Regions from separate parts of the Kitasatospora sp. NPDC101108 genome, predicted to be linked through region 2. Evidence: riboswitches for the same ligand, from Rfam matches in the RefSeq annotation. Region 2 holds a riboswitch; the other holds the start of a gene.

Evidence for each region. A riboswitch is a leader RNA that binds a small molecule or an ion and turns the genes downstream of it on or off. The one in region 2 is predicted to bind magnesium.
Region 1: it holds a riboswitch for magnesium, as region 2 does, so the genes downstream of both, ACZ6Z8_RS17125 (NRAMP family divalent metal transporter) here and ACZ6Z8_RS23625 (NRAMP family divalent metal transporter) in region 2, are expected to answer to the same signal.

What each region holds. Positions count from the first base shown of each region.
Region 1 is NZ_JBVJLM010000006.1:403,326-408,093, reverse strand. It holds gene ACZ6Z8_RS17140 (winged helix-turn-helix domain-containing protein) at 1-294, opposite strand, end outside; gene ACZ6Z8_RS17135 (hypothetical protein) at 369-611, opposite strand; gene ACZ6Z8_RS17130 (hypothetical protein) at 684-1,010, opposite strand; gene ACZ6Z8_RS17125 (NRAMP family divalent metal transporter) at 1,115-2,764, opposite strand; M-box (ykoK) riboswitch at 3,111-3,288, opposite strand; gene ACZ6Z8_RS17120 (YhgE/Pip domain-containing protein) at 3,483-4,768, shown strand, end outside.
Region 2 is NZ_JBVJLM010000011.1:79,901-84,668, reverse strand. It holds gene ACZ6Z8_RS23635 (FtsX-like permease family protein) at 1-1,212, opposite strand, end outside; gene ACZ6Z8_RS23630 (ABC transporter ATP-binding protein) at 1,209-1,970, opposite strand; M-box (ykoK) riboswitch at 2,147-2,323, shown strand; gene ACZ6Z8_RS23625 (NRAMP family divalent metal transporter) at 2,682-4,346, shown strand; gene ACZ6Z8_RS23620 (MgtC/SapB family protein) at 4,504-4,768, shown strand, end outside.

The DNA.
Region 1 (4,768 bases), on a different contig from region 2:
GATGGTGCGGGTGTCGCCGGTGTCGGGCCGGCCCCAGACGGTCTCCATCAACTGGCGGCGGGAGTGCACCCGCAGCGGGTTGCCGACCAGGTGCGCGAGGAGCTCGAACTCCAGGTACGGCAGGTCGAGGTGCTGGCCGTCGACGGTGACGGTGCGCTGCTCGGGGTCCACCACCAGGCCGGAGTCCGCGGTGACGACGGGCTGCGGGGCGGGCGCGACGGTGCGCCGGGCGGGGGCGGCCGTGGCGGCGTGGTCCGAGAAGATGGCGTCGAGCCTGGGGTAGCGCACGGCCATGGCGGATGCTCCTTCGTCGGGTCGGGTCGGGTCGGGTCGGGGGTCGGGTCGGGTCGGGTCGAGGACGGTTTCGGTCAGCGGCCCGGGCGCCAGGAGGCTTCCAGGCGGGCCGTACCGTCCGGTGCGGTGACGGTGTGCCAGCTGGCCCGCAGCCGGGTCGGACGGCCGGTCGGGGCGGTCGGGGCGGCGACGGCCTGCAGGACGGAGTTGTCCAGCGGGCTCGCTGCCAGGCGTCGGCCCACCGCGGCGAGGGCGGCGCGCAGTCGGCCGCGGTCGGTGGACGGAAGGGCAGGCTGGAAAGCGGCAACGATGGACATGGCAGGTCACCTCCGTGACAGGACAAGTGGATGTGAACAAATGCGGCTGTATGAAGGAGAATTGATGACTCGTCAGGCAGCTGCGCCCGCGCGCTCGGCGGCGGCGTGGGCCAGGCGGCGCGCGGCAGCCGGCGGGAGGTCCGCGAAGCGGGCGAGCCAGTCCGGGCGGTGGCCCTGGCGGGCCAGCAGGTAGGCCAGGTGGACGCGGGGCTCGTACGCGGAGGCCGGGGTGTCGGGCGTGCCCGAGAGGGGGCAGGCGCCGGGGTCGTCGAGGCGGTAGGCGCGCTCGACGCCGTCGTGCAGGGCGAGCCGGACGCTCGGGCAGCGGTGGAACGGCGTGGTGTCGGTGTCGGTGGCGGTGCGGATGGTGGTGCCGAGGGCGGTACCGGTGGGGCGCATGGCCGTACTCCCTTCCTTTCCCCGGGTGCGGGGCGGTCGAGGGTTCCGGGGCGGGGCCGGGGGCGGTGGGCGGTCGTGCGCGGTCGCCGCCCCCGGCGTCCGGGTCAGTGGTTCAGGGCGGTCTGGACGACCTTGATGATGACCATGATCATCGCGATCAGCAGGTAGGTGCGCAGCGCACCCATGCCGACCTTGCGGGCGGTGGACATGACCGGCTTCTCCAGGGTCTCCAGCGGGGGCATCCGCCAGTTCTCCCGGCCGGTGCGGTCGATCGGGTCCTCCTTGGTGCCCTTGCGGCCGAAGGTGAAGAAGTACCCGGCGACCAGGACACCCGTTACGCCGCAGCCGGCCATGATCCAGAGCAGGGCGTCGGAGCTGATGTCCGGCCAGACCACGGCGGCGGTCAGGATCAGCGACAGCATCACCAGGATGCCGACCACCGCGGAGGTGAAGGCGTTGGTCTTGGGACCGTTGCGCCAGGGGCCGAGCACGGCCCTGTCGTTGCAGAGCAGCAGCAGGAAAACGGTCGCGGAGGGCAGCAGCACCCCGGCCAGCACCTGGACGAACTGGGTCATCAGGCCCTGCGCGTAGTCGGTGGACAGCAGGGTGATGGCGGCGGCCACCACGACCACGCCGGCGTAGATGCCGTAGAAGCCCTTGGCACCCTTGACTCCGCGGTGCAGCGAGTGCTTGATGCCGAAGACGTCGCCGATGGCGTAGGCGGTGGACAGCGAGACCGCGAAGGCGCCGATGATCGAGGCGTCCAGCAGGGCGATGGCGAACAGCACGCCGACCACGTGACCGGCCTTGTCCTCCAGCCCCTTGGCCACGCCGGCCGCGTCGGAGAACTGGCCGAAGCCGTCGGTGCCGGCGAACGCGGCGGCGCAGAAGCCCATCATGGCGGAGGCGCCGATGATGACGATGGCGATGCCGATCCACAGATCGGCCTTCTCGTACTTCATGAAGCGCGGGGTGATGCGCTTGTCGATGACGTAGGACTGCTGGAAGAACAGCTGCCAGGGGGCGACGGTGGTGCCGACGATGGAGACGATCAGCAGCATGACGGTCGCCAGCTCGCCCGAGCCGCCGGGCATGCTGGGGACCACGAAGTCGTGGGCCAGCTGCGAGGTCCTGGGGTGGACCATGAAGTAGATCGGCACCAGCAGCAGCGAGCCGACGCACAGCGTCACGGCGACGCGCTCGAAGCGCTGGAAGGAGCCGGTGAAGGCCGACGCGATGATCACCGCGGCCGCCAGGACCACGGAGGCGACCTTCGGCAGGCCCAGGTACCCGGCCGCGAGTGTCACCCCGATGAACTCGGTGACCAGCGTCAGCGCGTTGAGCAGGAAGAGGTCGATGACGCTGAACGCGCCCCAGAACTTCCCGAAGCGCTCCAGGATGAGGCGGGCGTGGCCGACGCCGGTGACGGCGCCGAGGCGCAGCACCATCTCCTGGTTGACGTACAGGACGGGGATGAGCAGGGCCAGCGTCCACAGCAGCTGGGTGCCGTAGTTCTGCCCGGCCTGGCCGTAGGTGGAGAAGGCGCCGGCGTCGTTGTCGCCGACCATCACGATCAGGCCGGGGCCGACGATCGCCAGGAGGGTCTTGAGTCTTGCGCTCAGGCCCTGGCGTGGTGCCTGGTCATCGAGCCGGATGGTGCCGAGCGCACCCTTGATGTCGCCGATGTGGGCGTCGTCGAGCGCCGCCGAACGCGGCTGCGGGGGCTTGGAGTTGAGAGTGGTGTCGGTGGTCATGGCGTTCCTCCCGTGGGCCCCGGGCGGCGGGGCGGTTGGGGGCGCGCGGCAGCAGCCCTTTCCTGCGTACGGGCGCGGAGCATCGGCGCGCGGCGGTGCGCGCCCGTGCGGGCACGGCGAAGCCGCGTGCATGGTGAGCCGATGCTGATGCGCCCTCAAATCAACGCGTGGAGAAGGTTGTTACCGCGTGCCGGAGGTGTACGGGGCGTACGAGGACAGGCGGGGGCAGGGGCTACTGTGGCCCGGACTACTGCAATCCATGTCTCTCGCCTCCTCCCGGTCGGCGCACCCCGTGGTGCGTGTCATCGACGCGGCAAGGAGTTCGCCGGCGCGCGGAACGGCCACCGGTTCACCCCAACTCGTCAGAGCTTTGGCACTCCACGGCGTGTCCAACCCCCCTGGGCCGGAAGCCACTTCGGATCAACCCTTAGGTCGGGAGGATCTGTCCTAACCCTGGGCGTCTCTCGACGTCGTCGGATCAGTGGCCTGTGTCCGTGAAGAAGCCTCACCGAACGAGGTGCCTTCTTCAAACCTCCAGAAGCATAGACCGGCCGGAGCGCGATACTTGCGTACTTGGTAGAACCTTTACTGTCTGGGCGGGCCGCGGGCGTTCCGCCGCCCGGGTGACGCGGGTTTGGCCGCCACGCGCCCACGGAACGACTTCCCGCCGTACCCGTAGCGGCACGGCACCGGCCCGTGCCCGGAACCGAGGGGTGGCATGGCGACCACAGGCTCCCAGGGGGCTCCCCGGCAGGCGAGGGCACTGGCGCTCGCCCGGAAGCCGAAACTGTGGCTCTTCCCGAGCGTCCTGTGCGCACTGGTGGCCGTGGTGCTCTCGCTGCTCTACATGGGCGGCATCGTCAACCCGAACGGGAACCTGCACCGGCTGCCGATCGCCCTGGTCAACGCCGACCGGGGCGCCCCGCCGCCCGGCCGGGCGGTGAACTCCGGCACCGAGCTGACCCGGGCGGTGGTGGCCGGCACACCCGGCGAGACCGTCGACTGGAAGCAGACCGACGAGGCCGGCGCCCACGACCTGATCTCCTCCGGCAAGGTCTACGCCGCGCTGCTCGTCCCCGCGGACTTCACCGCCGCCGTCACCGGGCTGGCCACCGGCGGGGCCACCGCGCGGCCCACCCTCACCGTCCTCACCAACCCGGCTCTGGGCAGCCTGGGTGCCTCGATGGCCTCGCAGATCGCCCAGGGCGCCGCCCACCAGGCCTCGCTCGCCACCGGCAGGCAGCTGCTCGCCGCCGTACCCGCCACCAAGTCCTCCGGACCGGACGGCGGCGCCACCGCCCGACTGCTGCTCGCCGACCCGTTCACCGTCACCACCAAGGCCGGCCCGATCGGCAGCCACAGCGGGCTCGGCCTGAGCGCCTTCTACTACGCCCTGCTGTCCGTCCTGAGCGGCTTCATCGGCGGCAACATCATCCACAACGGCGTAGACGGCGCGCTCGGCTACAGCGACAGCGAGATCGGCCCCTGGCACACCCGCCGCCCGACCGTACCGATCAGCCGCACCCAGACCCTGCTGCTCAAGATGATGATGACCGCCGGGATCATGCTGCTCACCACCTCGCTGGTGCTGCTCTGCACCGTAGGCATCCTCGGCATGGACGCCCCGCACATGGCGATGCTCTGGCTCTTCGCCTACTGCGCCAGCCTGGCCGTCGGCCTCGGGGTGCAGGCGATCAACGCCGCGTTCGGCGGGATCGGGCAGCTGGTGTCCATGTTCGTCTTCATCGCCCTGGCCCTGCCGTCCTCCGGGGCGACCGTCCCGCTGCAGGCGGTGCCCGCCTTCTACCGCTTCCTCGGCGCCTTCGAGCCGATGCGACAGCTGAGCGACGGCATCCGGGCGATCCTCTTCTTCGACGCGCGCTCCGACGCCGGACTGGCCCGCGGCTGGACCATGATCGCCGTCGGCGTGGTGCTGGCCCTGGCCTTCGGCTTCGGGATGACCCGCTACTACGACCGCAAGGGCCTGCACCGCTGGACGCCCCA
Region 2 (4,768 bases):
GACCGGCAGCGCGAAGTGTCCGAAGCGCGCGCCGCCGACCTCCTCGATCACCGGCCGCAGCGCCGCGACCAGCCCGGTGCCGACGGCCACGCCGAGCGCCGCTCCGGCCAGGCCCAGCACCAGTCCGCCGCCGAGCACCACCGCGCCGATGTGCGAGCGCCGGCCGCCGGCCGCGCCCAGCAGCGCGAGCTGGCGGCGGGAGCGCCGGGCGCCGACCGCGAAGGCCGGCCCGGCGAGCAGGGCGACCTCCAGCAGCGCCATCCCGGTGACGGTGGCGACCACGACCCTGGTGCTGTTGCCGATGGCCGGGTCGCGGTAGGTGGTGGAGTCCCGGAAGTAGGGGACGGCCCCGTACGGCGGCGGGTCGAGCGCGACCGAGCGCGCGGTGAGGGTGTAGCCGTGGGCGTTGAACCACTGGACCTGCGCCCAGTCGAGGGCGCCCCCGCCCGGCAGGTGCACCAGCCAGGACGGGTGCTCGCCCCGCGCCCGCTCGGCAGCCGGGCTGCCGGGCTCCGCGGCGGCGGCCAGTTGGTCGAGCAACTCGCCCGGCCTGGCGACGAGTTCGACCCGGCCGAGGTCGCCGGGGTGCTCCACCACACCGGTGACGGTGAAGGTGCTCCCTTCCAGCCCCTGGACGGTGGTGGTGCCGCCGAGCGAGAGCCCGGCGTGGTCCAGGAAGGCCTGGGTGGCGGCCAGTTCGTGCGGTGCGCCCGGGGCGCGGCCCTTGACCAGGTCCAGCCGGCCGCGCCAGACCGGGTCGCCGAGGTCGGCCTCGGCGGTCAGGGTGCGGACCAGGCCCTCGGGCGAGCTGGCGCCGGTCTCCGGACCGGTCCGGGCGGGAGTGAGGGTGCTGCCGGGCGGCAGCAGCGAGGTGACCAGGGCGGCCGGATCGGTGCCCGCGGCCTTCAGCTGCTCGGGCGTCGGCTGCCCGCCGGGCCGGGGCTGGACGGCGAAGGCGCCGTCCTCGGCGACCGGGGCCTGTTCGACGCTCCGGCCCGGGCTGAGCGCGGTGACCAGCGCGTCAGCGCCGCCCACCACCCGCTCGACCCGTTCGGCCGGGGTCAGTTGACCGCTGCGGTGGACCACGTCGGCGCCGGTGACCCCGAGGACGGGCAGTGCCACCATGGCCAGGATCAGGGCGCTGCGCCCCTTGGCCCGCAGCGCGTCGCGCCGGGCGAGCCGCAGCGCGACCCTCCACGCTCCGAACCTCACCGGACCACCTGGCCCAGGTGGTTGGGCCGGTGGACGGCGGCCTGGCAGCCGCCGGAGCGGCGCCCGGTGCTCTCCGAGGCGACCGCGCCGTCCCGCAGGTGGACCACCCGGTCCGCCCAACCGGCGTGCGAGGCCTCGTGGGTGACCATCACGGCGGCCGCCCCGGCGTCGCAGCGGGCGCGCAGCACGGCGAGCACGGCGTCGCCGGTGGCCGAGTCCAGCGCGCCGGTCGGCTCGTCGGCGAGGACGAGCCGGCGCTCGCCGATCAGGGCGCGGGCGATGGCGACGCGCTGCTGCTGGCCGCCGGACATGTCGTCCGGGAACCGGTCGGCGAGCCCGCCGATGCCCAGTTCCTCCAGGGCGGCCAGCGCCTCCCGGCGGGCGGTGCGGCCGGAGACCCCGTCGAGCTCGCGCGGCAGGGCGATGTTTTCGGCGGCGGTGAGCGCCGGGATCAGGTTGTAGTCCTGGAAGACGTACCCGACGGAGCGCCGCCGCAGGTCGGCGAGCCGGCCCCGGCCGAGCCCGCCGAGGGCCACGCCTTCGACGAGCACCTGGCCGTCGCTGGGCAGGTCCAGCCCGCCGGCCAGGGTCAGCAGGGTCGACTTCCCGGAGCCGGACGGGCCCATCACGGCGACGAACTCGCCCGGGTGGACGGTCAGGTCGATCCCGCGCAGGGCGTGGACCTCGGCGGCTCCGCGCCCGTGCACCCGGGAGACCCCGGACAGCTGCAGGACGGGTGCGGGCCGGCTCGGATCGATATGGGACACAGTTCCCCCACGTGAGCTGGTCAGCTGTATATGTCGGTGAACTATATATGTCGTGCGCGGATGCACAAGCCGGCCCGGTTCGGTCAAGGTTCTACAAAGCTGTCGAAGATCAGCCGAAAAGGTGACGTGCGGCGGCTGTGGCGGGTCTATGCTTTTGGAGGTTTGAAAAGGCACCTCGTTCGGTGAGGCGTCTTCACGGACACAGGCCACTGACCCGACGACGTCGAGAGACGCCCAGGTTCAGGACAGGTCTTCCCGAGTTAAGGGTTGACCCCAAGTGGCTTCCGGCCGATCCGGCTGGACACGCCGTGGAGTGCCAAAGCTCTGACGAGTTGGGGTGTACCGGTCCCTCGTCGACCGGTGTGCTCCTTGCCGTGTCGCGACGCGGCGCACAGTCGGTGCGCCCCCGACCGGGAGGAGGCGAGAGACATGGACTGCAATAGTCCGGGCCACAGTAGCCCCTACCCTCGCATGCTCTCGAACACCTCCGGCACGCGGTAACAACCTTCCCTGCGCGTTCACCCGGCGCTTCGTCCTGTGCTCAACCATGCCCGGACGCAAGCCGCCTGACGCTTCGTCATGCCCGCACGGCCGCCGCCGCTCAGCGTCGCCGTACGGAGCGGACGGCGTGCGCCCGCAGGGAGGATCGCTGCTGCGTGCCCCCTGTCGCCCTCTCAAGGAAGAGGGCAGGGAGGCTCCGCCATGACCAACGTGATGCTGGACCCGAAGGTCCCCACGGTCCACACCGCTCCCGCCGTCCCGTCCGCCGTGCTCGACGACGCCCACGTCGGCGACATCAAGGGCGCGCTCGGCACCATCCGGCTCGACGACACCACCCCCCGCAGCGGACTCTCCGCCCGGCTCAAGACCCTGCTGGCGATCGTCGGCCCCGGCCTGATCGTGATGGTCGGCGACAACGACGCCGGCGCCTTCTCCACCTACGGCCAGGCCGGGCAGAACTACGGCACCCAGCTGCTGTGGACCCTGCTGATGCTCGTCCCCGTGCTGTACGTCAACCAGGAGATGGTGCTGCGCCTCGGCGCCGTCACCGGCGTCGGCCACGCCCGGCTCATCCTGGAGCGCTTCGGCAGGTTCTGGGGCGCGTTCAGCGTCATCGACCTCTTCCTGCTCAACGCCCTCACCCTGGTCACCGAGTTCATCGGCGTCACCATGGCGGCCGGGTACCTCGGACTGCCGAAGGTCGTCTCGGTGGTGCTGGCGGCGGCGATCATCATCGCCTCGGCCTTCACCGGCTCCTTCCAGCGCTTCGAGCGGGTCGCCATCACGCTGTGCGTCGGCTCGCTGCTGCTGGTCCCGATCTACTTCATGGTCCACCCCAGGACCTCGCAGATGGCCCACGACTTCGTGACGCCCAGCATGCCCGGCGGCGCCGGCCAGCTGGCCGCCGTGATGCTGGTCATCATCTCGATCGTCGGCACCACCGTCGCCCCCTGGCAGCTGTTCTTCCAGCAGTCGTACGTCATCGACAAGCGGATCACCCCGCGTTTCATGAAGTACGAGAAGGTCGACCTGTGGATCGGGATCGTCGTGGTCATCGTCGGCGCGGCCGCGCTGATCGGCCTCACGGCGGCGGCCTTCGCGGGCACCGACGGCTTCGGGCAGTTCTCCGACACCGCCGCCGTGGCCAAGGGCATCGAGGACAAGGCCGGACACCTGGCGGGCGTGCTGTTCGCCATCGCCCTGCTGGACGCCTCGATCATCGGCGCCTTCGCGGTCTCGCTGTCCACCGCCTACGCCATCGGCGACGTCTTCGGCATCAAGCACTCGCTGCACCGCGGGGTCAAGGGCGCCAAGGGCTTCTACGCGGTGTACGCGGGCCTGGTGGTGGTCGCGGCGGCGATCACCCTGCTCTCCAACGGCTACACCCAGGGCCTGATCACCCAGTTCGTCCAGGTGCTCGCCGGGGTGCTGCTGCCCTCCGCCACCGTCTTCCTGCTGCTGCTCTGCAACGACCGGGCCGTGCTCGGCCCGTGGACCAACGGGCCGAGGACCAACGCCTTCACCTCGACGGTGGTCGGCGTGCTGGTGATGCTCTCGCTGATCCTCACCGCCTCGGTGGTCTGGCCGGACATCAGCTCCGGTGCGATCCTGTGGATCATGAGCGGCTGCGGGGTCGCGGGCGTCCTGGTCGCCGGGTACTTCTTCACCGTCGGCCGGCGGGGCACCAAGGAGGACCCGATCGACCGCACCGGCCGCGAGGACTGGCGGATGCCCCCGCTGGAGACGCTGAGCCGTCCGGTGATGTCCACCGCCCGCAAGGTCGGCATGGGGGCCCTGCGCGCCTACCTGCTGATCGCGATGGTCATGGTCATCATCAAGATCGTGCAGACCGCTCTGAACCACTGAGCCACCGGTCGCGACCCGTACGGACGGGCGGTGGGCAGCGGCTCGCCACCCGTCCGTTCCCTTTGCCCGCCTTCCCCGCGACTCCCCTGAGCGCAGCGACTCCCGTGAGCGCAGCGGCTCCCGTGGGTCCAGCGGATCCTCCGGAGGAGGTGCCGTCGTGCACACCCTGACCACCGTCGAGTTCCTGGTCCGGCTCGCCGCCGGCGTCGCCTGCGGCGCGCTGATCGGCGTCGAGCGCCAGTGGCGCGCCCGGATGGCCGGTCTGCGCACCAACGCCCTGGTCGCCGCCGGGGCCACCCTGTTCGTCCTGTACAGCGAGGCCGTCGGCGACACCGGCAGCCCCACCCGGGTCGCCTCCTACGTCGTCTCCGGCATCGGCTTCCTCGGCGGTGGCGTCATCCTGCGCGACGGCGCGGGCGTGC